Regions from separate parts of the Micromonospora sp. NPDC047620 genome, predicted to be linked through region 2. Evidence: predicted binding sites of a transcription regulator. Region 2 holds the regulator's gene; the other holds the start of a gene.
What was found. Region 2 encodes HspR, which represses chaperone genes until heat shock. Its sites were predicted from a motif close to TTGAGTNNNNNNNACTCAA; they were not measured.
Positions count from the first base shown of each region.

Region 1: lon (endopeptidase La) is a predicted target of HspR. The motif match lies at 9,298-9,316, and genes of this name have one in related genera.

Region 1 covers NZ_JBIDDG010000006.1:274,501-285,749, reverse strand. Annotated here, with positions in the region: gene ACGF5C_RS09910 (family 43 glycosylhydrolase) at 1-888, shown strand, start outside; gene ACGF5C_RS09905 (response regulator transcription factor) at 1,111-1,716, opposite strand; gene ACGF5C_RS09900 (sensor histidine kinase) at 1,713-2,870, opposite strand; gene ACGF5C_RS09895 (hypothetical protein) at 3,004-3,870, shown strand; gene ACGF5C_RS09890 (DEAD/DEAH box helicase) at 3,973-5,769, shown strand; gene ACGF5C_RS09885 (MarR family winged helix-turn-helix transcriptional regulator) at 5,864-6,328, opposite strand; gene ACGF5C_RS09880 (SgcJ/EcaC family oxidoreductase) at 6,384-6,866, shown strand; gene lon (endopeptidase La) at 6,938-9,274, opposite strand; gene ACGF5C_RS09870 (Lsr2 family protein) at 9,598-9,945, shown strand; gene ACGF5C_RS09865 (MFS transporter) at 10,342-11,249, shown strand, end outside.
Region 2 covers NZ_JBIDDG010000009.1:26,287-37,535, reverse strand. Annotated here, with positions in the region: gene dnaK (molecular chaperone DnaK) at 1-574, shown strand, start outside; gene grpE (nucleotide exchange factor GrpE) at 622-1,350, shown strand; gene dnaJ (molecular chaperone DnaJ) at 1,434-2,627, shown strand; gene ACGF5C_RS12800 (heat shock protein transcriptional repressor HspR) at 2,674-3,114, shown strand; gene ACGF5C_RS12795 (hypothetical protein) at 3,308-3,517, shown strand; gene ACGF5C_RS12790 (hypothetical protein) at 3,856-4,287, opposite strand; gene ACGF5C_RS12785 (cation:proton antiporter) at 4,466-5,671, opposite strand; gene ACGF5C_RS12780 (TrkA C-terminal domain-containing protein) at 5,679-6,179, opposite strand; gene clpB (ATP-dependent chaperone ClpB) at 6,413-9,004, shown strand; gene ACGF5C_RS12770 (hypothetical protein) at 9,117-9,497, shown strand; gene ACGF5C_RS12765 (hypothetical protein) at 9,567-10,532, shown strand; gene ACGF5C_RS12760 (DUF4178 domain-containing protein) at 10,638-11,249, shown strand, end outside.

The DNA of each region.
Region 1 (11,249 bases), on a different contig from region 2:
GCCCGGGACGGCGCCCGCACCGCGAGCGCGCCGCTGCCCGCCGGCTTCGACGCGGCGGCCGGGCACAACCTCGCCGTCGAGGGACGCGGCCGGCAGCTCACGGCCGAGCTGAGCCCGGCCCGGCTCGGGGACCAGGTGGCGACGCTGTCGCTGCGGCTGGACCGGCCGGTCGTCGGCCGGATCACGCTGACCGCCACCGGCGGGGACGCCGGGTTCGACAACGTCAGCGTCGCCCGGCTGCACCGGCCGGTGCGGCACGCCGCGCCCGAGCCCCGGGCCGGCGGCCCGCTGCCGGCGTTCTCCGACGAGTTCACCGACGGGCTCGACCCGGCGTGGCGGTGGGTCCGGCCGGACCCGGCGGCCACCGTGTCCGGCGGGGCGCTGCGCTGGCCCGTGCAGGGCGCCGACCTGACCGGCACCGGCAACAGGGCCGGCGTGCTGCTGCGCGACGCGCCGACGGGCGACTACGTCGTGGAGACGAAGGTGACGCTCGACCTCGGCGAGGAGACCGTGCGCAACTACCAGCAGGCCGGCCTGGTCGCCTACGTCGACGACGACCGCTTCGCCCGGTTGGCGCAGGTCGCCATCTGGAACACCCGCCAGGTCGAATACGGCTACGAGTTGCCCTTCGCCGGCCGGCCGGTCTACGGCGGCAACATCGTCGGCACCCCGGCGACCACCACCTGGCTGCGGCTGGCGCACCGGGTCGACCCGGCCACCGGCGAGCACGAGTTCCGGGCCGGCTCCAGCCGGGACGGGCGGAACTGGACGTGGGGCGGGGTGTGGACCTTCCCGGCCGACACCACCCCGCGGATCGGGCTGGTCGCCCACGGCGGCGCCGAGCCGGCGCTCACCGCGCAGTTCGACTACGTGCGCTTCCACCGCTGATCGGGTCGGGGCCCCTGCCGTCGAGGGCCGGCGGGGGCCCGCCGGCCAGAGCTTCTCGCAGCAGGGGCGGTCCAGCCTGTGCGCACGCCCCGCGCACCGCCGCCTCCAGGCCGGGCGAGCAAACCAGTTCGACCGTACGCACGCCGTCAGGCTATCCGCGGCCCGGCCGGTGCCAGCCGCCGCCGTGCGCCGCCTCGACCCGACCGGTCGCGGGCGGTCCGGTCAGAGCCAGCCGTTGTCCCGGGCCGTCCGCGCCGCCTCCGCCCGGCTCGTCGCACCGAGCTTCTGCACCGCTGCGGCGAGGTAGTTGCGGACCGTGCCGCTGGACAGGTGAGCCCGGCGGGCGACCACCGCAACCGGGGCGCCGTCCTCGGCCAGCCGCAGCGTGTCCAGCTCGCGCGGGGTCAGCGGGCACGGCGGGATGGTCAACGCGTCGGCGGCCAGCGCCGGGTCGACGTACCGGCCGCCGGCGTGCACCCGCCGGATCACGTCGGCGAGTGCCCCGCCGGGCGCGCCCTTGGGCAGGAACCCGCGGGCCCCGGCGGTGAGCGCGCGGGCCAGGTGTGCCGGCCGACCCTGGCCGGTGAGGATCACCACCGCGCAGGACGGCAGCACCCGGGCCAGCTCGGCGGCGACCTGGAAGCCGTCGGGGCCGGGCATCGCCAGGTCGACGACGGCCACGTCGGGGCGGTGCGCCAGGGCGGCGGTCACGGCGGCCCCGCCGTCGGCCGCCTGCGCCACCACCGTCAGGTCCTCCTCCAGGTCGAGCAGGGCGGCGAGGGCGGCCCGGATCAGCTCCTCGTCGTCGGCGAGCAGGACCCGGATCATGATGCCGTCGGGACGGTCGCCTCGACGGTGAAGACGCCGTCCTCCCGGTGCGTGCGCAGTTCCCCGCCGGCGGCGGCCAGCCGCTCGGCCAGCCCGCGCAGGCCGTGGCTGTGCCGGTCGGGCGCGCCGGCCACGCCCGCGCCGTCGTTGGTCACCGTCATCCGCGCCACATCCGCCTCCTGGTCGATCTCGATCCGGCACCAGCCGGCCCGGCTGTGCCGCAGCACGTTGGTGCCGGCCTCGCGCAGCACCGCCGCGAGCTGGGCGGCCGCCTCCGCCGGCAGCTCACCGGCGGGCGGCACCACGGTGCACCGCACCCCGGAGGAGCGCAGCACCTGCCCGACCGCGGCGACCTGCTCGGCGAGGTCGATGCGGCGGTAGCCGTGCACCGTGCGGCGCAGCTCGGTCAGCGCGGTGGCGGCCAGCCGCTGCGCCTCGGCCGCCTCCCGGCCGGCCCGCTCCGCGTCGGTCGCCGCGAGCCGGGCGGCGAGTTCGGCCTTCAGCGCGATGACGGTGAGGTGGTGCCCGAGCAGGTCGTGCACGTCGCCGGCGAAGCGCAGCCGCTCCTGCGCCGCCGCGAGGCTCGCCTGGGCGACCTGCCCTCGGGCGGCCTGCACCAGCAACTCCCAGAACCACACCTGGAATCCGTTCACCGCGGCGATGCCGAGGCCGACGCCGCCGCTGATCACCAGGGACCGGCCCACGGGCGTCCCGGTCGCCGTCGCCACCGCCGCGGCGACCGGCACGGTGGCGGCGGCCACGGGAACCACCATCCGCAACCGGGCGACCAGCGGCACCGCGCCGACGACCGCCGCGCCCAGCCAGGCCCAGGTGGGCCACGCTCCGGCAGCGACCGGCGCCACCAGCGGGACGCTCAGCACCGCCACGGCGGCGAACGCCACGCGGCACCGGCGGCGGACCCGCTCCGCCACGTCCGGTGTCACGGTCGCGTACAGGGCCACGGCCAGCACCACGGCGACCGCGGCGAGCCCGACCGCACCGAGCGCCACCCGCAGGCCCGACGGCTCCCGGGCCAGCCCGACCGCGGGCAGGAACAGGCCGGAGGCCACCCCGGTGGCGAGGGACGCCGTCGCGCCGGCCCGGGCCCGGCGCAGGCGCCGGCCCGGTCCGGACACCGTCGGGTCGAACGCCACGGTCCGAATGGTAGGGCGCGACGGCGGCCCACCGCCGTACGCGGGATGCACGGATCGGCGGTGCGTTCCGCACGGTCGACCGGTGACACGGCGCGGGTGTCCGGCGCGCCCGCCCGCGCGCAGGCTCGATGGCATGACGGAGACGACGACGAACGCCAACCCGACAGCACCGCACGTCGGTCACGCGCGACCGCGCGCCGCGCTGCTGCGGCACCTGCTGGAGATGGCACTGGCCATGATCGCCGGGATGCTGCTGCTCGGGCCGCTCCGCGCGGCCGTCAGCACATCGCTCGGCTTCTCTCCCGACCTCGGACGGGCCGACGTCGGCGCCGTGCTGATGGCGACGGACATGAGCGTCGGCATGGCGGTGTGGATGCGGTACCGGAGGCACTCCTGGGCCGCCGTCGGGGAGATGACCGTGGCGATGTACCTGCCGGTCCTGGTGCTGTTCGTACCGTTCCGGGCCGGGCTGGTCGGCGCGGACGCCCTGCTCCTCGGCAGCCACCTGCTGATGCTCCCGGCGATGGCGCTCGCGGTGCTGCGCCGGCGCGCCGAGTACGCCCGGCACCCGGCCGCCGCCCGCCCGGTCCCGCGGCACCGGCTGGTCGCGGCGCTGGCGCGCCGCTGGCCGACCGGGCTCGCGCTGCTGATGACGCTGGACATGCTCCTGTCCCCGTCGGTGCCCCCGGCGCTGTTCGTGCTGGGGCTGCCGGCGGCCTACCTGGTGATCGGCGCGGCGCGCGGGCAGTTGGGTGAGCGCCGGGTGCTCGTCCTCCAGTTGGCCGGGCTGGCCGGCTGGGCGGCGCTGGCCCTGGCCGCCACCCTGGTCGACCGCGAGCTGGCGGGCTGGCTGGTGGCCGCCGGCTGGCTCGGACACGCGGCCTGGGACGTGGTGCACCACCACGCGAACCGGGTCGTCCCGCGCGGCTACGCCGAGTGGTGCGCGGTCTTCGACACGGTCGTCGGGCTCGCCGTCGTGCTGGCCCTGCTGACCCGCTGACCCCGCCGGGGTGGGTCGCCGGCACGGGGCGGCGACCCACCCCGGCGGGCTGTTGTGCCGGTCGGCGAAACCGCCGGCCGGTGATGATGAAAAGCTTGTCGCATGAGTTCCGCACCCGTACGGCACGACCCACCGACCGACCCCTCCCGGGACGCCACCGACGAGGTGACCGCCTTCGCGGATCTCGGACTGCGCGCCGAGCTGCTGGGCGCGTTGTCCGCCCTCGGCTACGAGGAGCCCACGCCGATCCAGCGGGAGGCGATCCCTCCCCTGCTGGCCGGTCGGGACCTGCTCGGGCAGGCGGCCACCGGTACGGGCAAGACTGCCGCGTTCGCCCTGCCACTGCTGCAGCGGATGCCCGACGAGCGGCCCGGCGACCCGGTGGCGCTGGTGCTGGTCCCGACCCGGGAGCTGGCGGTGCAGGTGTCGGAGGCGTTCCACCGCTACGGCAAGGACCTGGGCACCCGGGTGCTGCCCATCTACGGCGGCCAGCCGATCGGCCGGCAGCTGCGCGCCCTGGACATGGGCGTGGACGTGGTGGTGGCGACCCCGGGCCGGGCGCTGGACCACATCGCCCGGGGCACGCTCAACCTGGGCTCGCTGGCCACGGTCGTGCTCGACGAGGCCGACGAGATGCTCGACATGGGCTTCGCCGAGGACATCGAGGCGATCCTGGAGCACGCGCCCGCGCAGCGGCAGACGGTGCTGTTCTCGGCGACGATGCCGGCGCGGATCGACGGGCTGGCCCGCCAGCACCTGACCGACCCGGTGCGCATCCTCATCGCGCGGGAGCAGCCGGTGGCCGGGGAGGCGCCCCGGGTGCGGCAGAGCGCGTACATCGTCGCCCGGGGGCACAAGCCGGCGGCGCTGGGCCGGGTGCTGGACGTCGAGTCCCCCACCGCGGCGATCGTCTTCTGCCGCAGCCGGGAGGAGGTCGACCGGCTCACCGAGACCATGAACGGCCGGGGCTACCGGGCCGAGGCGCTGCACGGCGGGATGAGCCAGGAGCAGCGCGACCGGGTGATGGGCCGGCTGCGCACGGGCACCGCGGACCTGCTGGTGGCCACCGACGTGGCCGCCCGCGGCCTCGACGTCGAGCAGCTCACCCACGTCGTCAACTACGACGTGCCGTCGGCCCCCGAGTCGTACGTGCACCGGATCGGCCGGGTGGGCCGCGCCGGGCGGGAGGGCGTGGCGATCACCCTCGCGGAGCCGCGCGAGCACCGGATGCTCAAGACCATCGAGCGGGTCACCGGCCAGCGGATCACCATCGACAAGATCCCGACGGTGGCGGACATGCGCACCCGGCGGCTGGAGCTGACCCAGGGCGCGCTGCGGGAGAGCCTGCTGGAGGACGACCTCGACCCGTACCGGGCGATCGTGGAGTCGTTGACCGACGAGTTCGACCTGGTGGAGGTGGCGCTCGCGGCGGTGAAGCTGGCGCACGAGGCGACCTCGCCGGGCGCCGAGGACGAGGAGGAGATCCCGCAGGTCCCGGTCCGGGCTCCGCGCGAGGGGCGGCCGGAGGGCGGCGGCCGGGGCGAGCGGCGCGGCGGTGGCCGGCCCCGCACCGGCGGCACCACGCAGGTCTTCATCGGCCTCGGCCGGCGTGCCGGGGTCCGGCCGCAGGACCTGGTCGGCGCGATCACCGGCGAGACGAGGGTCAGCGGCCGGGACATCGGCTCGATCGAGATCGCCGACCGGTTCTCGCTGGTGGAGGTGCCCTACGCCGTGGCCGAGGAGGTGATCGCGGGGCTGCGCGGCAGCACGATCAAGGGCCGCAAGGCGACCGTACGCCGGGATCGTGACGGTGACGGCGGCGGCGAGCGCCGCTTCGACGGGGCCGACCGGCGCGAGCGCCGCGACCGCGACTTCGGCGACCGGCGCGACCGGCGCTGACGACGACAACACCGACCCACCGGCGACCCGGCAGCACTGACGCACCGAGGCCCCCGCTGTTCCGGGCGGGGGTCTCGGTGCGTCCGCGCAGCGGTCAGCCGGCCGGCTCCGTGGCCATCCGTTCGGCGTGCTCCTGCTGCACCGCGCGAGCGGTGGTGAGGAAGTCGACGATCGTCTCGAGCTGTCCGTGGTCGTACCGCGTCAGCGCCCGCAGGCCGGCCTCGCCGACCGGCCGGTAGATCCTCCGCTCGGCCGCCCGGGCCGCCTCGGTCGCCTCGACCAGCACCCGACGCCGGTTGGCGGCGTCCCGGGTACGCGCCACCAGGCCCACCCGTTCCAGCCGGTCGATGACGGTGGTGGTGGCCGCCGGGCTGAGCCGCAGCGCCGCCGTCAACTCGCCGGCCGTCACCGGCCCGTGGCCGAGGACGACGTCCAGCGCCCGCAGATCCGTCCGGTTGATCCCCAGCCGGCCGGCGGCCGCCTCGTCGAAGGCGTCGAAGCTCTGCTGCAGCAGCCGGATCTCTCGGGCCACCCGATACACCAGCTCATCTTTCGACATTCGAACCTTTCTGCTAGTTTAGATTTCGACAGCCGAACCTTAGCAGGGAGTGACCATGACCGAGAACGACCGCAGGGAGATCCGCGAGCTGTTCGACCGGCTGCTGCGGGCGTGGACCGACAACGACGCGGTCGCGTACGGCGCCTGCTTCACCGAGGACTCCGACTACGTGTCGTACGACGGCACCCGGGCGGCCGGGCGGGCACCGATGCAGGACGCGCACGACCGGCTCTTCCGGGGCGTACTCGCCGGATCGGCGCTGGTCGGCGAGGTGGAGTCGATCCGCGCGGTGACCGCCGACGTGGCCGTCGTGCACGGCACCGGCTCGGTGCTGATGCCCTGGCGCACCCGGCTGCCCCGGCGCCGGCTGTCCCGCCAGACCCTGGTCGCCGTGCGGACGCCGGCCGGGTGGCGGTTCACCGCGCTGCACAACGGTCGGGTCCGCCCGATAGGGATCCCCGCGCCCGACTCCGCACCGGCCCGGCTGTCCCGCACGATGGGGCGGTACGCCCGACGGCTCGGGCTGGGCCACGCCTGACCGGCGGGACCCGCACACGCGGCGGCCCCCGACGCCTGCGGGGCGTCGGGGGCCGCCGGGCGACGGGCCGGTCAGGCCGCGGTCAACGCCTGGCCGCCCAGGGCGTCCGCGTCGACGTCGGCGGGGCGCAGCGCCAGGGCGAGCACGTCGGCGACGTCGACGAGGGTGTGGACCGTCAGCGCCTCACGGACCTCGGCCGGCAGGTCGTCCAGGTCCGGCTCGTTGCGCGCCGGGATGATCACCTCGGTCAGGCCGGCCCGGTGGGCGGCGAGCAGCTTCTGCTTCACCCCGCCGATGGGCAGCACCCGGCCGGAGAGGGTCACCTCGCCGGTCATCCCGAACTCGGGCCGCACCGGCCGGCCGCTGGCCAGCGACGCCAGCGCGGTGACCATGGTGATGCCGGCGCTGGGGCCGTCCTTGGGCACCGCGCCCGCCGGCACGTGCAGGTGGATCCGCCGCCCGGCGAGGGCGTTCGGGTCCAGCCCGAGCCGGCGCCCGTTGGAGCGCAGGTACGACAGCGCGATGTGCGCGGACTCCTTCATCACGTCGCCGAGCTGGCCGGTCAGGGTCAGCCCCGGCTCGCCCTCCATGCTGGTGGCCTCGATGAAGAGCACGTCGCCGCCAGCGCCGGTGACCGCCAGGCCGGTCGCCACGCCGGGCACCGCCGTCCGTTCCGCCGACTCCGGGGTGAACTTCGGCCGCCCGAGGTAGGTGGCCAGGTTGTCGGCGTCGACGCGGACCGGCGCCGGGTCGGTGGCCAGGGCCACCGCGACCTTGCGGAGGATCTTCGCCAGCGACCGTTCGAGCTGGCGCACGCCGGCCTCCCGGGTGTACTCGCCGGCGATCCGGGCGAGGGCGTCGTCGCCGACGCCGACCTCCTCGACGGTCAGGCCGGCCCGCTCCCGCTGCCGGGGCAGCAGGTGGTCCCGGGCGATGGCGACCTTCTCCTCCTCGGTGTACCCGTCGAGGGTGACCAGCTCCATCCGGTCCAGCAGCGGGCCGGGGATCGCCTCCACCACGTTGGCGGTGGCCAGGAAGAGCACGTCGGACAGGTCGAGGTCGACCTCCAGGTAGTGGTCGCGGAAGGTGTGGTTCTGCGCCGGGTCGAGCACCTCCAGCAGGGCGGCGGCCGGGTCGCCGGAGTAGCCGACGGCCAGCTTGTCGACCTCGTCGAGGAGCACGACCGGGTTCATCGAGCCGGCCTCGCGCAGGGCGCGCACGATCCGGCCGGGCAGCGCGCCGACGTACGTGCGGCGGTGGCCCCGGATCTCGGCCTCGTCGCGGACGCCGCCGAGGGAGACCCGGACGAAGTTGCGGCCGAGCGCGCGGGCGACCGACTCGCCGAGGCTGGTCTTGCCGACTCCGGGCGGGCCGGCGAGGGCGAGCACCGCGCCGGAGCCGCGGCCGCCGACGACGCCGAGGTTGCGCTCGGCGCGCCGGTTACGCACCGCGAGGTACTCCAGGATGCGGTCCTTCACGTCGGCCAGGCCGGCGTGGTCGGCGTCGAGCACCGCGCGGGCCGCGGCCAGGTCGGTGTTGTCCTCGGTACGGATGCTCCACGGCATCTCCAGCACCGTGTCGAGCCAGGTGCGGATCCAGCCCGCCTCCGGGGAGGCGTCGCTGGCCCGCTCCAGCTTGCCGACCTCGCGCAGCGCCGCCTCGCGGACCTTCTCGGGCAGGTCGGCGGCCTCGACGCGGGCCCGGTAGTCGGCGGAGCCGTCCGGCTCGTCCTCGCCGAGCTCCTTGCGGATGGCGGCGAGCTGCTGGCGCAGCAGGAACTCCCGCTGGGACTTCTCCAGCCCCTCGCGGACGTCGGTGTTGATCTGCTCGGCGATCTCCTGCTCGGCCAGGTGGTCCTTCACCCAGCCGACGAGCAGTTCCAGCCGGGCGGTGACGTCCGGCGCGGCGAGCAGCTCGGTCTTCTGGGCGAGGCTGAGCCAGGAGACGTAGCCGGCCGAGTCGGCCAGCTCGGAGAGGTCGGTCATCCGCTCGATCGCGTCGATGACCTGCCAGGCGCCGCGCTGCTGAAGCACCGACGTCATGAGGGCGCGGTACTCGCGGGCGAGTTCGCGGGCCCGGCCGGCGGGGGCCGGTTCGTCGAGTTCGGTGGCCTCGACCCAGAGGGCGGCGCCGGGTCCGGGAACGCCGGAGCCGATCCGGGCGCGGGAGAGGCCGCGGACGACGGCGGCCGGTTCGCCGCTGGGCAGCCGGCCGACCTTCTCGATGGTGGCGACCGCGCCGACGGGGCCGTACTCGCCGTCGAGGCGGGGCACGGCGAGGAGGGTGCCCTCGCCGGTGGCGCGGGCCGCGTCGACAGCGGCCTGGGTGGTGGGGTCGAGGGTCACCGGGATGACCATGCCGGGCAGCAGCACGGCGTCGGTCAGGGGCAGTACCGGAAGAGTTGCCATCGAACACCTGCTATCGCGTTGAGTTGAGCGTGTCCAACTCAAGTAACAAAGCGTTCCCCCTTGTTCCGCACTGTGACTCAGACCACTTCCCCATGCCATCGGCCGCGCCGGCGGCAGCAGCCCACGCACCAGGCCGCCGCTGCGGCGCTCGCCGGCCACGCCGGCATGCTGGGCGACCGAACTCCCCCGCCTTTGCACCGGCCACGCCGATTTCCCGCGATAACGCGACCCGCCGAAATGAAAACGGCGCGTATTGTTGCGCAATTGCCGTGCGATAGGTCAAACTTTGACCACACCCCGCCCCACACAGGGAGTAATTGGCGATGGCGAGAAAAGTAATCACTGTTCTGACCGACGACCTCGACGGCGGAAAGGCCGACCGGACCGTCGAGTTCAGTCTGGACGGCGTGGCATACACCATCGACGTCTCCGACGAGAACGCGGGCGTGCTGCGCAAGGCTCTCGACCCGTACATCAGCGCTGGCCGGCGGATCGGGCGCGGCACCGTCGACGTCGGGCGGGCGCCCCGCAGGGCGGGCGCCCCGGGCGGCGCGGGAATCGACCGGGAGCAGAACCGGGCCATCCGGGAATGGGCCGCCAAGAACGGCTACAAGATTTCCGAGCGCGGCCGCATCCCGGTCGAGGTCGCCGAGGCGTACAAGAACCGCTGACCTGGCGCCGGGTTCACGCTCGCGTCCACGCGGGGTCACGCTGCGGAATCAGCGGGGCCCCGCCGGTCTTTTCCCACGGCCGTCCATTCGCACGGCCCGCGTCCGGCGGCGGACGCATTCGCGGGCGGCGCATTCGGCGAGCGGCCCCCGACGACCGGCGGGCGACGCCGAGTGGCCGCGCCGGGCGGATTCCCGCGACTGGACGGAAACGGTATCCGGCCGAGGATCGGCGGCCCACCCGGGGCGGCGAAGCGGCCGGTGGCGGCCCGGGCGGCTCCGGCCGCGCGTGATCACCGCCACGATTCGTGCCCGTGCGACCCGGGACCGTCGCACCCCCGGAGTGTAATGAGCGACAGCTTTGTCGGGCATTACGCATACGCATCTCGGGGGTGGCGGATGACGCGCTGGTGGAGCCAGACGGCCGGCGGGCTGCCCCGCACGTTCTGGTACCTCTGGACGGCCACGCTGATCAACCGGCTGGGTAGCTTCGTCGCCATCTACCTCGGCGTCTACCTGGTCTCGGTGCGGGGCTTCAGCCCCGCGTACGCCGGAGTGGTGATCGGGTTGCACGGGGCCGGCAGCGCGGCGGGGAGCGTGCTCGGCGGGGTCGTCGCGGACCGGTGGGGGCGGCGGCCGGCGATGCTGGTCGGCAACGTGGCCGCCGCCGCCGCGGCGGTGTCGCTGGGCCTGAGCAACCACCCCACGGCGGTCGCGGCGCTCACCCTCCTGCTCGGGCTCTTCCTCGGCGTCGCCCGACCGGCCTTCACCGCCACCATCATCGACGTGGTGGGCGAACGGGACCGGCTGCGCGCCCTGACGCTCAACTACTGGGCGATCAACATCGGGTTCGCCGTCGCCGCGACCGTCGCCGGCCTGCTGGTCCGCGCCGATCCGCTGCTGCTGTTCGTGGTCAACGCGGCGGTGCTGCTCGGCACCGCCGCGCTGATCGGGTTGAAGGTGCCCGAGTCGCGCCCCGCCCCGGTCACCGTCGGGCAGTTCACCCGCGCCGACTCCGGCGGGCTCGGCACCGTGCTGCGCGACCGGGTCTTCCTGACCTTCACCGCCCTCACCGGGTTGGCCTGGCTCTGCATCCAGGGCAGCGTGATGCTCCCCGTCGCGTTGCAGGCCGACGGCCTGCCGGCGTCGGCGTACGGGCCGGTCATCGCGGTCAACGGGCTGATGATCGTGCTGGGGCAACTCTTCGTGCCCCGGCTGGTCGGCCGCTTCGACCGGTCCCGCACCATCGCCGCCGCCGTCGTGGTGGTCGGCGCCGGCTTCGCGCTGACCGCGCTGGCCGACGCGGT
Region 2 (11,249 bases):
GCTGACCGGCCTCCCGCCGGCGCCGCGCGGCGTGCCGCAGATCGAGGTCACCTTCGACATCGACGCCAACGGCATCGTCAACGTCCACGCCAAGGACCTCGGCACCGGCAAGGAGCAGAAGATGACGATCACCGGCGGCTCCTCGCTGCCGAAGGACGACATCGAGCGCATGCGCCGCGACGCCGAGGAGCACGCCGAGGACGACAAGCGTCGCCGCGACGAGGCCGAGACCCGCAACCTGGCCGAGGCGCTCCAGTGGCAGACCGAGAAGTTCCTGGCCGAGAGCGGCGACAAGCTGCCGTCGGAGTCCCGTGACCAGATCAACGAGGCGCTCGGCGAGCTGCGCGGCGCCCTCGGTGGTCAGGACATCGAAAAGATCAAGTCGGCGCACGAGCGGCTGGCGCAGGTCTCCCAGCAGGCCGGTTCGCTGCTCTACAGCCAGCAGGGCGAGCAGCCGGGCGAGGCCGGTCCAGGTGCGGCGGGCGCGGCGGGCGCCGGGGCGACCGGTGGCGCGCAGGCCGGTGGCGCGGACGACGTGGTCGACGCGGAGATCGTGGACGAGGACAAGAAGTGACGGCCCGTCCCGGACACGGCACCACGGCAGAGGGATGAGGTAACCCCATGACGGAGAAGCCACGAGCCGCCGACCCGGGTGCGACCGGGTCGACGCCGGGTGGCTCCGCGCCCGCCGAGCAGGCCGGCGACGGGCCGCGGGTCGTCATCCGCAACAACCGCAAGATCAGCGAGACCAACGAGCCGGCCGCCGCCGACGCCGGGTCGGACGCCCCGGCCGAGGGGCTGGTCGAGGAGGCCGAGGTCGTGGTCGACGAGATCGAGGTCGAGGCGGCCGAGGTGGCCGGCCCGCCGGTGGTGGACGCCCCGGCACAGCCGGCCGACGGCGCCGGGACCGCGCTCGGCGCCGAACTGGAGGCGCTGCGCAAGGACCTCGACGAGCGGACCCGGGACCTGCAGCGGGTGACGGCGGAGTACGCCAACTACCGCAAGCGGGTGGACCGGGACAAGGGCCTGGTCACCGAGCAGGCGACCGGGGCGATGCTCGCCGCGCTGCTGCCGATCCTCGACGACCTGGACCGGGCCCGCGAGCACGGCGACCTGGTCGGGCCGTTCGGCACGATGGCCGAGCAGCTCACGGCGGCGCTCGGCAAGTTCGGGCTGACGGCGTTCGGCGAGCAGGGCGACCCGTTCGACCCGACCCGGCACGAGGCGGTGGCCCACCAGACCTCGGCCGACGTCACCGAGCCGACCTGCGTGCAGGTGATGCGTCGGGGCTACCAGGTCGGGGAGCGGCTGCTGCGACCCGCCATGGTCGCGGTCGCCGACCCGGAGTAGTGCGCAACGACAACCGGATCGTCCCGCCCACCCCGAACGGGTGGGCGGGACGGTCGGTCCCCAGGTAGGGAGGGGGTGGACCGGTGAGTTCCAAGGACTGGATCGAGAAGGACTTCTACGCCGTGCTGGGCGTGGACAAGGCCGCCTCCGGCGACGACATCAAGAAGGCGTACCGGAAGCTGGCGCGGGATTCGCACCCGGACCACAACCCCGGTGACCCGAAGGCCGAGGAGCGGTTCAAGGCCGCCTCCGAGGCGTACGCGGTGCTCGGCGACGACGCCAAGCGCCGCGAGTACGACGAGCTGCGCTCGCTGTTCGGCTCGGGCGCGTTCCGGCGCAACGCCCGTGGCGCCGGCCAGCCCGGCGGCATGCCGTTCGACGTCTCCGACCTGTTCGGGGGCGCGGCCGGTGGGGGTGGCGACCGCCGCTTCGGCGGGGCCGGCTTCCAGGACCTGTTCAGTTCGATCTTCTCCGGCGGCGCCGCTGGTCCCGGCGGCGGGCCGGCGACGCGTGGCCCGGCGCGGGGCCGGGACGTCGAGGCCGAGGTGGCCCTCGACTTCGACGACGCCGTACGCGGGGTGACCGTCCCGTTGACGCTGCGCGCGCCGGGGGTCTGCGACACCTGCCACGGCAACGGGGCCAAGCCCGGCACCCAGCCGCGCACCTGCCCGGTGTGCCACGGAGCCGGGGTCACCACCCGCAACCAGGGGTCGTTCAGCTTCTCCGAGCCGTGCCGCAACTGCCAGGGCGTGGGCACGATCGTGGAGGAGAAGTGCCCGGAGTGCCAGGGTACCGGCGGGGTCACCAAGACCCGCACGCTGAACGTCCGCTTCCCGGCCGGGGTGGCCGACGGCCAGAAGATCCGGCTGGCGGGGCGGGGCGAGCCCGGCGCGCGGGGCGGCCCGGCCGGCGACCTCTTCGTACACGTCAAGGTGCGACCGGACGAGCTGTTCGGGCGTACGGGCGACGACCTCACGCTGACCGTGCCGATCACGTTCGCGGAGGCCGTGCTCGGCACGGACCTGCGGGTGCCCACCCTCGACGGCGCGGTGACCCTGCGGGTGCCGCCGGGCACGCCGAGCGGCCGGATCCTGCGGGCCCGCGGCAAGGGGGTGGTCCGCCGTGACGGGCAGGCGGGTGACCTGCTGGTGACCCTCGACGTGGTGGTGCCCGCGCGGGTGTCCGACGAGGCGCGTACGGCGTTGGAGAGCTTCGCCGCGCAGACCCCGCCGGCCGCTCGGGAACATCTCGACGCGCGGGTGCGTCGATTCAGTTGACCCGGTGTTCAGTCGGCTCGGTGGAGTGCACGCGGAGGTGAGCGGGATGTCGGACGAGTTCGTCGGTTCGGGTGACCCTGCCTACGAGGCCAAGGTGCTGATGATCTCGGTGGCGGCGCGGATGGCGGGGATGCACCCGCAGACCCTGCGCCAGTACGACCGGCTGGGCCTGGTCCAGCCGGGTCGGGCGGCCGGCGGTGGCCGCCGCTACAGCGTGCGGGACGTGGTGCTGCTGCGCGAGGTGCAGCGGCTCAGCCAGGACGACGGCATCAACCTGGCGGGGGTCAAGCGCATCATCGGGCTGGAGCGGCTGCTGGAGCAGGCCCAGCAGCGGGTGGCCCGGCTGGAGGCGGAGCTGGACGCCGCGTACCGCCGGATTGCCGAGTTGGAGGCCTTGGCCCGCTTCCCGGGCAGCGACCTCGTCCCGACCAACCGCACCTCCACCGCGCTGGTGGTCTGGCGTCCCCGGCGGGGCCCCGACCGCTGACGACACCTCACCGCGCCCGGCCGCCCTCCCGCGGCCGGGCGCGGTCGCCTTTCCGCCCCCGCCCCGCCCGGGACGTGCGTCGTCTCCGCAAGCGCCCACGGTTGCCGGTTTGCCGGCGGGGACGGCGCCGGATCCGCTAGCCTCAAAATCAGGTCCAACCATCTCAATCCGGACTCCGATGGCAGGGGGAGCCATGACGGAAGCGGCGAGGAAGGTTGCCCAGCAGACCGAGGAACGGCTTGACGAGGTGGCGAAGAACGTCCGGGAGAGATTCGACCGGTTCACCGAGACCCGCTTCACCGACGAGATCAAGAACGGCAGGTTCGCCGACCAGGTTGACCACGGCGTCGACCAGGGACGCGACGAGGCGAGACGCCGGAAGCAGGGCGGATCGGAACACTGACGATCCGCCGACGTGCGGGCCGGGACCCACGGGGGGTCCCGGCCCGCACGTCGTCCACAGGGTGGGGCCGGGACGCCGGAGGTCCCAGAGCGGGGGTCCCGGCCCGCACGTCGTCCACAGGGTGGGGCCGGGACGCCGGAGGTCCCAGAGCGGGGGTCCCGGCCCGCACGTCGTCCACAGGGTGGGGCCGGGACGCCGGAGGTCCCAGAGCGGGGGTCCCGGCCCGCACGTCGTCCACGGGGCGGGGCCGGGACGCCGGAGGTCCCAGAGCGGGGGTCCCGGCCCGTTCGCCGTTGTGGAGTGCGGGCCGTCCCGCCGGGCGCGGGTGCGTGGGGCGCTCAGGCGATGCGGCGGTTCGCCCGGACCAGGCCGCCCTCGCACCAGTCCCGGTAGACGAAGAGCTCCGGCTGGGCCAGCAGCGCCCGGCTGTTGTGCGCCCAGGTGCGCATCAGGTCGTCGCCGTTCCGCTCGGCCTGCTCGATCAGCTTCCGGAAGCGCCGCTTCGGGTGGGCGCGGAAGTTCGTCCGGATGCCGTCGGCGGCGTAGATGTAGAGGCAGTGCAGGGCGAAGCGGCGGGCCGGGCAGGCCGGGTCCATCGCCAGGTCGAAGAGCACCGCCACCAGCCGGTCACCGGATACCAGCAGGTCCCAGTCCGGCGGCATGGAGGTCAGCGGCACGGAGTCGGGCTGGAAGGCCCACGCGCGCAGCTCGGCGGGGGTCGGATCGACAGGGTTGGCAAAGCCGTGGAACGTCGACTCCTGCACGCTCACCGGCCAACCTTCCGCTCTCGTCCGCGGGGGCTCAGGCCGTCCGCGAGCTCTGGCTGCTGGGGCGAAACGGTAACCCGGCGCGTCGACCGGCGGTAGGCCCCGCCGGAGGCAATTCGACAACCGTTGGACGAGGGCCGGGCCGACCGTACGGTCGACCCGGCCCGGACGGTGACGTCGGTCAGTCGTGCGCCGGCACCGGTTGGGCCCGCTGGGCCGCGCCGCGCTTCCGCAGCCAGCGCTTGAACCACGCGAAGTCGGGCAACCGCGCCAGCATCGGCCCGGTCACGACCGTGATCAGCACGTACGCCGTGGCGAGCGCCGCCAGCTTCGGGTCGACGCTGCCGGCGGCCACCGCGAGCCCCGCGATGACGATGGAGAACTCTCCCCGGGGCACCAGGGCCAGGCCGGCCCGCCAGCGACCGGGTTCGGCGATGCCGACCCGGCGAGCCGCCAGGTAACCGGTGAGCGTCTTCGTCGCCATGGTGATCACGGCCAGCGCGAGCGCGGGCAGCAGCACCGGCGGGATGTCCCGCGGGTCGGTGACCAGACCGAAGAAGACGAAGAAGACCGCCGCGAAGAGGTCCCGCAGCGGGGTGAGCAGCTCGGTCGCGTGGTGCGCCACCGGCCCGGACAGCGCGATGCCGACCAGGAACGCGCCGACCGCCGCCGACACCTGGAGCTTCGCCGCGATGCCCGCCACCAGCAGGGTCATCCCGAGTACGCCGAGCAGCAGCGCCTCCGGGTCCTTCGCCGACATGGCCGTGGAGATCAGGTTGCCGTACTTGATCGCGACCACCAGCACCAGCAGCACGGTGCCGACCGCGACACCGAGCGCGATGCCGCCGCCCAGCAGGCCGCTGCCGGCGAGCACCGCGGTCGCCAGGGGCAGGTAGAACGCCATCGCCAGGTCCTCGATCACCAGGACCGAGAGGATCACCGGGGTCTCCCGGTTACCGAGGCGGCCCAGGTCGGCGAGGACCTTGGCGATGACCCCCGAGGAGGAGACCCAGGTGATGCCGGCGAGCACCAGGGCGGCGACCCAGTCCCAGCCGAGCAGCAGCGCGAACGCCGCCCCGGGCAGCGCGTTCAGCAGCCCGTCGATCAGGCCGGCCGGGGCCGCGGCGCGCAGGTTGCCGACCAACTCGTTGGCCGAGTATTCCAGGCCCAGCATGACCAGCAGCAGGATCACGCCGATCTCGGCGCCGACCGCGAAGAACTCCTCGCTGGCGGCCAGGGGCAGCAGGCCGCCGTGCCCGAACGCGAGCCCGGCGAGCAGGTAGAGGGGGATGGGCGAGAGGCCGGTCCGGCGGCTCAGCCGGCCGAGGAGGCCGAGCAGGAAGAGCAGTGCGCCGACTTCGATGAGCAGTGTCGTCGTTTCGTGCATCCGCGCCTCAGCCGTCCGGGTCGCTGTCGGCAAGGATGGCTGTCACCCCGTCGAGGCCCTGGCGGGTCCCGACCACAACCACCACGTCACCGGCGGCGAAGCGGAAGGAGGGCTCCGGCGAGACGATCACCTCGCCGTGGCGCAGCACGGCCACGATCGAGGCGCCCGTGCGGGAACGTGCCTGCGTGTCCCCGAGCTTCCGGTTGACGTACTTCGAGCCGGCCGGAATGGCGATCTGCTCGGTGAGCAGGCCGGCGGCCTGCTCCCGCAGCCCGGACAGCTGACCGAGCATCAGCGACGCGCCGAGGATGTCGGCGAGCGCCTCCGCCTCGTCGTCCGTCAGCGGTATGTCGTGCTGACATGAGTCGGGATCGTCCGGGTCGTACAGGACGAGGTCACGACGGCCATTGCGGTGGGAGACCACACCGAGGCGGCGACCGGACTCCGTCAACAGATCGTGACGGACCCCGATTCCCGGCAGGGCGGTCTGTTCAACACGTACGCGCACATGGCCAGGCTACCCCTGGTCGGCCCGCGCAGATCTTGGCAGCGAGCGCCGTTCCGCTGTGTGGTCGCTCAGCGCTTCTCCTCCACCAGAACGGCCCGTCCAATCGATCACACAGACACCTCTGGACACGTCGGGACGGCGAGAGTGATCCAGCTCACACCATCAGGGTTGAGCGGAATAGGCTCAACTCTGGTTGTGTCCTTCCCAGTGGACACGCCGATCCGGGGGAGCCCATGAACACGGAACGACTCACCACCAAGAGCCGCGAGACCATCACCGGTGCCGTCGCGATGGCGAACCAGCGCGGTCACGCCACCGTGGAGCCCTGGCACCTGCTGCTGGCGCTGCTGGACACCGAGGGCTCGACCGCCGCCGGCCTGCTGCGCGCCGTCGGGGCCGACCCCGCCGAGCTGCGTCGGGTCGCCCAGCGCTCGGTCGACGCCCTGCCCGCCGCGCGCGGCTCCAGCATCGCCGAGCCGACCCTGGCCCGCGAGTTCGTCAACGCCATCGGGGCCGCCGAGCAGATCGCCCGGCCGCTCGGCGACGAGTACACCTCCACCGAGCACCTGCTCGCCGGCCTGGCCCGGGTGGGTGGCGCGGTGTCGGGCGCGCTGAAGTCGGCCAGCGCCACCGAGGAGAACCTCGTCGCCGCCTTCCCGACCGTGCGCGGCGGGGACCGGCGGGTCACCACCGCCGACCCCGAGCAGACCTACCAGGCCCTGGCCAAGTACGGCGTGGACCTGACCGCCAGCGCCCGCGACGGCAAGATCGACCCGGTCATCGGCCGGGACTCGGAGATCCGCCGGGTGATCCAGGTGCTGTCCCGGCGTACCAAGAACAACCCGGTGCTGATCGGCGAGCCGGGCGTCGGCAAGACCGCGATCGTCGAGGGTCTGGCCCAGCGGATCGTCGCCGGCGACGTGCCCGAGTCGCTGCGCGACAAGAAGTTGGTCTCGCTCGACCTCGGCGCGATGGTCGCCGGCGCGCAGTACCGGGGCCAGTTCGAGGAGCGGCTGAAGTCCGTCCTGGAGGAGATCAAGAACTCCAACGGGCAGGTCATCACCTTCCTCGACGAGCTGCACACCGTCGTCGGCGCCGGCAAGGGCGAGGGCTCGATGGACGCCGGCAACATGCTCAAGCCGATGTTGGCCCGCGGCGAACTGCGGATGGTCGGCGCGACCACCCTCGACGAGTACCGCGAGCACATCGAGAAGGACCCGGCCCTGGAGCGCCGCTTCCAGCCGGTGCTGGTCGGCGAGCCGACCATCGAGGACACCATCGGCATCCTGCGCGGCCTCAAGGAGCGCTACGAGGTGCACCACGGCGTACGCATCACCGACGCCGCCCTGGTCGCCGCCGCCGCCCTGTCCGACCGCTACATCACCGACCGGTTCCTGCCGGACAAGGCGATCGACCTGGTCGACGAGTCCGCCTCCCGGCTCCGGATGGAGATCGACTCCCGGCCCGTGGAGGTGGACGAGATCGAGCGGGCGGTGCGCCGGCTGGAGATCGAGGAGATGGCGCTGGCCAAGGAGCCCGACGCCGCCTCCGCCGAGCGGCTGGAGCGGCTGCGCAAGGAGCTGGCCGACAAGCGCGAGCAGCTCACCGCCCTCGCCGACCGCTGGAAGCTGGAGAAGGACCACATCACCAAGCTCTCCACCGCCAAGGAGGAGCTGGAGCGGCTCGGCGGCGAGGCCGAGCGGGCCGAGCGCGACGGCGAGCTGGAGCGCGCCGCCGAGCTGCGCTACGGCCGGATTCCCGCACTCAAAGCCGAGCTGGCCCGGGCCGAGGAGGAGCTGGCCCGGCTCCAGGCCGACGGCGCGATGCTCAAGGAGGAGGTCGGCGCCGACGACATCGCCGCCGTGGTCGCCTCCTGGACCGGCATCCCCGCCGGCCGGCTGCTGGAGGGCGAGACCGCCAAGCTGCTGAGGATGGAGGAGTCGCTGGGCGCCCGCGTGGTCGGCCAGGCTGAGGCCGTGGGCTCGGTCTCCGACGCCGTACGCCGTGCCCGGGCCGGGGTCGCCGACCCGGACCGCCCGACCGGCAGCTTCCTCTTCCTGGGCCCGACCGGCGTCGGCAAGACCGAGCTGGCCAAGGCGCTCGCCGAGTTCCTCTTCGACGACGAGCGGGCCATGGTCCGCATCGACATGAGCGAGTACGGCGAGAAGCACTCCGTCGCCCGCCTCGTCGGCGCCCCGCCCGGCTACGTCGGCTACGAGGAGGGCGGCCAGCTCACCGAGGCGGTGCGCCGCCGGCCGTACTCGGTGATCCTGCTGGACGAGGTCGAGAAGGCCCACCCGGACGTCTTCGACGTTCTGCTCCAGGTGCTGGACGACGGCCGGCTCACCGACGGGCAGGGCCGCACGGTGGACTTCCGCAACGCGATCCTGATCCTCACCTCCAACCTCGGGTCGTCGGTGATCGGCGACCTGACGCTGGCCGAGGAGCAGCGCCGGGAGGGCGTCCTCGCGGTGGTCCGGTCGCACTTCAAGCCGGAGTTCCTCAACCGGCTGGACGACATCGTGGTCTTCGCCGCGCTGCACGGTGACGACCTGCGGGCCATCGTGGACATCCAGCTCGACCGGATGCGCAGGCGGCTGGCGGACCGCCGTCTCGGCCTGGACATCACCGACGCCGCCCGGGGGTGGCTCGCCGAGCACGGCTACGACCCGATCTACGGGGCCCGGCCGCTGCGCCGCCTGGTCCAGACGGCAATCGGCGACCAGCTCGCCAAGGCCCTCCTGGCCGGCCGGATCCGCGACGGCGACACAGTTCGCGTCGACCTGTCGGACACGAAGGACGCCCTCTCGGTCTCGACGGCCTGACCCCGCCCGAGCCGCGCCGATCATGAGGTTGGCGGCGAGTTGGATCTCGGCAACTGCCGCCAACCTCATGATTCAACGAGTCGGGCGGGGCGCGGCGGGGAAGGAGATGGGCATGTTCGGGATCGGGAAGAAGCGGGACCGGGAGGTCGAGGCGGCCCTCGACGAGCTACGGCAGGCCGACACGGTGGCGTTCGGCGGGGTCGGGATCGCCGGCACGCTGCTGCCCGTGACCGAGGCGTACCGGCGGGTCGAGGCGGCGCTCGCCGACGACCCCGAGGGCGTACGCGGGCAACTCGACCGGCTGCTCGCCGAGGGCACCCCGGCGGGCCGTGTCTACGCCGCCACCCTGCTGGAACGGCTCGACCCGGCGGCCGGTCGGGCGGCCTGGACGGCGCTGCGGGACGACCCGGCCGAGTTCGGCACGTTCACCGGCTGCGTCATGGGCCGCGCCACCCTGGGCGGCTACGCGTCGGAGCGGCTCGCCGGAGCATGATCCGTTCGCCGGCCGGGCCCACCCGATCGGCCCTGCCGGCCGGCGTCGGCCATCCGTAGCTTCCGTCCCATGACGCCGCCCGCCGACGCGCCGCTACGCCCGCCCCGTCCCGCCACCGTCACCATCGCCTTCTGGTTGCAGCTCGTGGCCGTGCTCGTCCTCCTCGGGCTGGTGGCCCTGGTGGTCACCCAGGCCATCCAGTGGGACGGCCAGATCGACCGCGCGGTGCGGGCGGTCCCGGACGCCGATCCCGACGAGGTGCGCGGCGAGCGCTGGAGCAACGTCGTCGGGGCGGTGGTGCTCGGTCTGCCCGCCCTGCTGCTCGCGCTCTGGCTGGCCGCCACGGCGCTGCCGGTGCGGCGCGGCGGCAACGTCGCCCGGATCCTGGTCTTCGTGGCCGGCGGCATCCAACTCGTCGTCTGCTGCGGCCAGAGCTTCGCCGGCGTGCTCGCGTTCCCCCTGCTCCTCGGCCTCGGCCTCGGCTTCGACGAGCCGTACGCGGAGGGGGAGTATCCCGCCGACGGGTCGGTCGACCCGGAGGCCGACTTCTGGGCGGAGTCGAAGTTCGTCGAGACCCTCTACTCGGAGTCCGACCCCTTCGACGCGGTGCTGTTCCCGCTGGCCGGCCTCGGGGTGTTGACCGTGCTGCTGCTCACCCTCGCGGTGGTGCTGTTGCTGGCGCTGCCGCCCGCCCACCGGTGGTTCGTGCCCCGGGCCGCTTTCCCCGCCGCGCCGCTGCCGCCGGCCGGGTACGCCGTGATCCCCGTCGCCTACGCCCCGCCGGCCGGGCCCGGCGCCTACGCCCCGCAGGCCTGGACCGGCGGACACGTTCCGCCGGCCTGGCCCGGTGCCTACGCCCCACTGGCGGGGCCCGGCGCCTACGCCCCGCCGGCCGGGCCCGGCGCCCACGTTCCGCCGGCCGGCTCCGGCGGTCCCCAGGCCGCCCCGCCCGGCCACCTGATCTGTCCCGATCCGGCGGCACACCAGGCCGCGTCCGGGCCGGGCGACGCCGAGACGGGGACCGCGGACGACTGAACCGCCAGCACGTCACGTAATCGGTTCCTCACCCGAACGACAGCAGGTTTCCCCAGGTGCGCGGGGTTGTTACCGTCTCCGCCGACGTACCTGGGGAGGTGGTCGGTGGACGGGTCGGTGGCGTACCTGCTGACGGCGGCGGGCTGTCTGGTGGGGGTGGCCGGAGTGGTGGTCGCCGTGGTGGCCCTGCGCCGGGGTCGGTCCCGGCCGCAGCGCCCCAAGGACCCGGGCGATCCGCTGCGGGACCGGGACTCCGACGCGCTGCGCGGCGACCCCCGCCGTCTGAAGCCCGGCGACATCGTCGAGATCCGCGGGACGTCGTACGCCGTCCGCGGCTCGATCCGCCTGGTCGAGGGCGGCTGGAGCTGGGCCGAGCATCTGCTCGACGACGCCGCGGGCGTGCGCCGTTGGCTCTCCGTGGAGGAGGACCCGGAGCTGGAGTTGGTGCTCTGGGCCGCCGAGCCGGGCACCACCGTCACCCCGGGCGCCCCGACGATCGACTTCGCCGGCCGTCGCTACAACTGGGACGAGTCTGGCCAGGCCCGCTACACCGCGACGGGCACCACCGGCCTCGACCCGACCGGCACCATGCGGTACCACGACTACCAGGCGCCCGGCGGGGCCCGGCTCTCCTTCGAGGCGTACGGCGAGGCGGGCTGGGAGGTGGCGCTGGGCGAGGTGCTGCACCGCGCCGACGTGATGATCTACCCGCAGGCC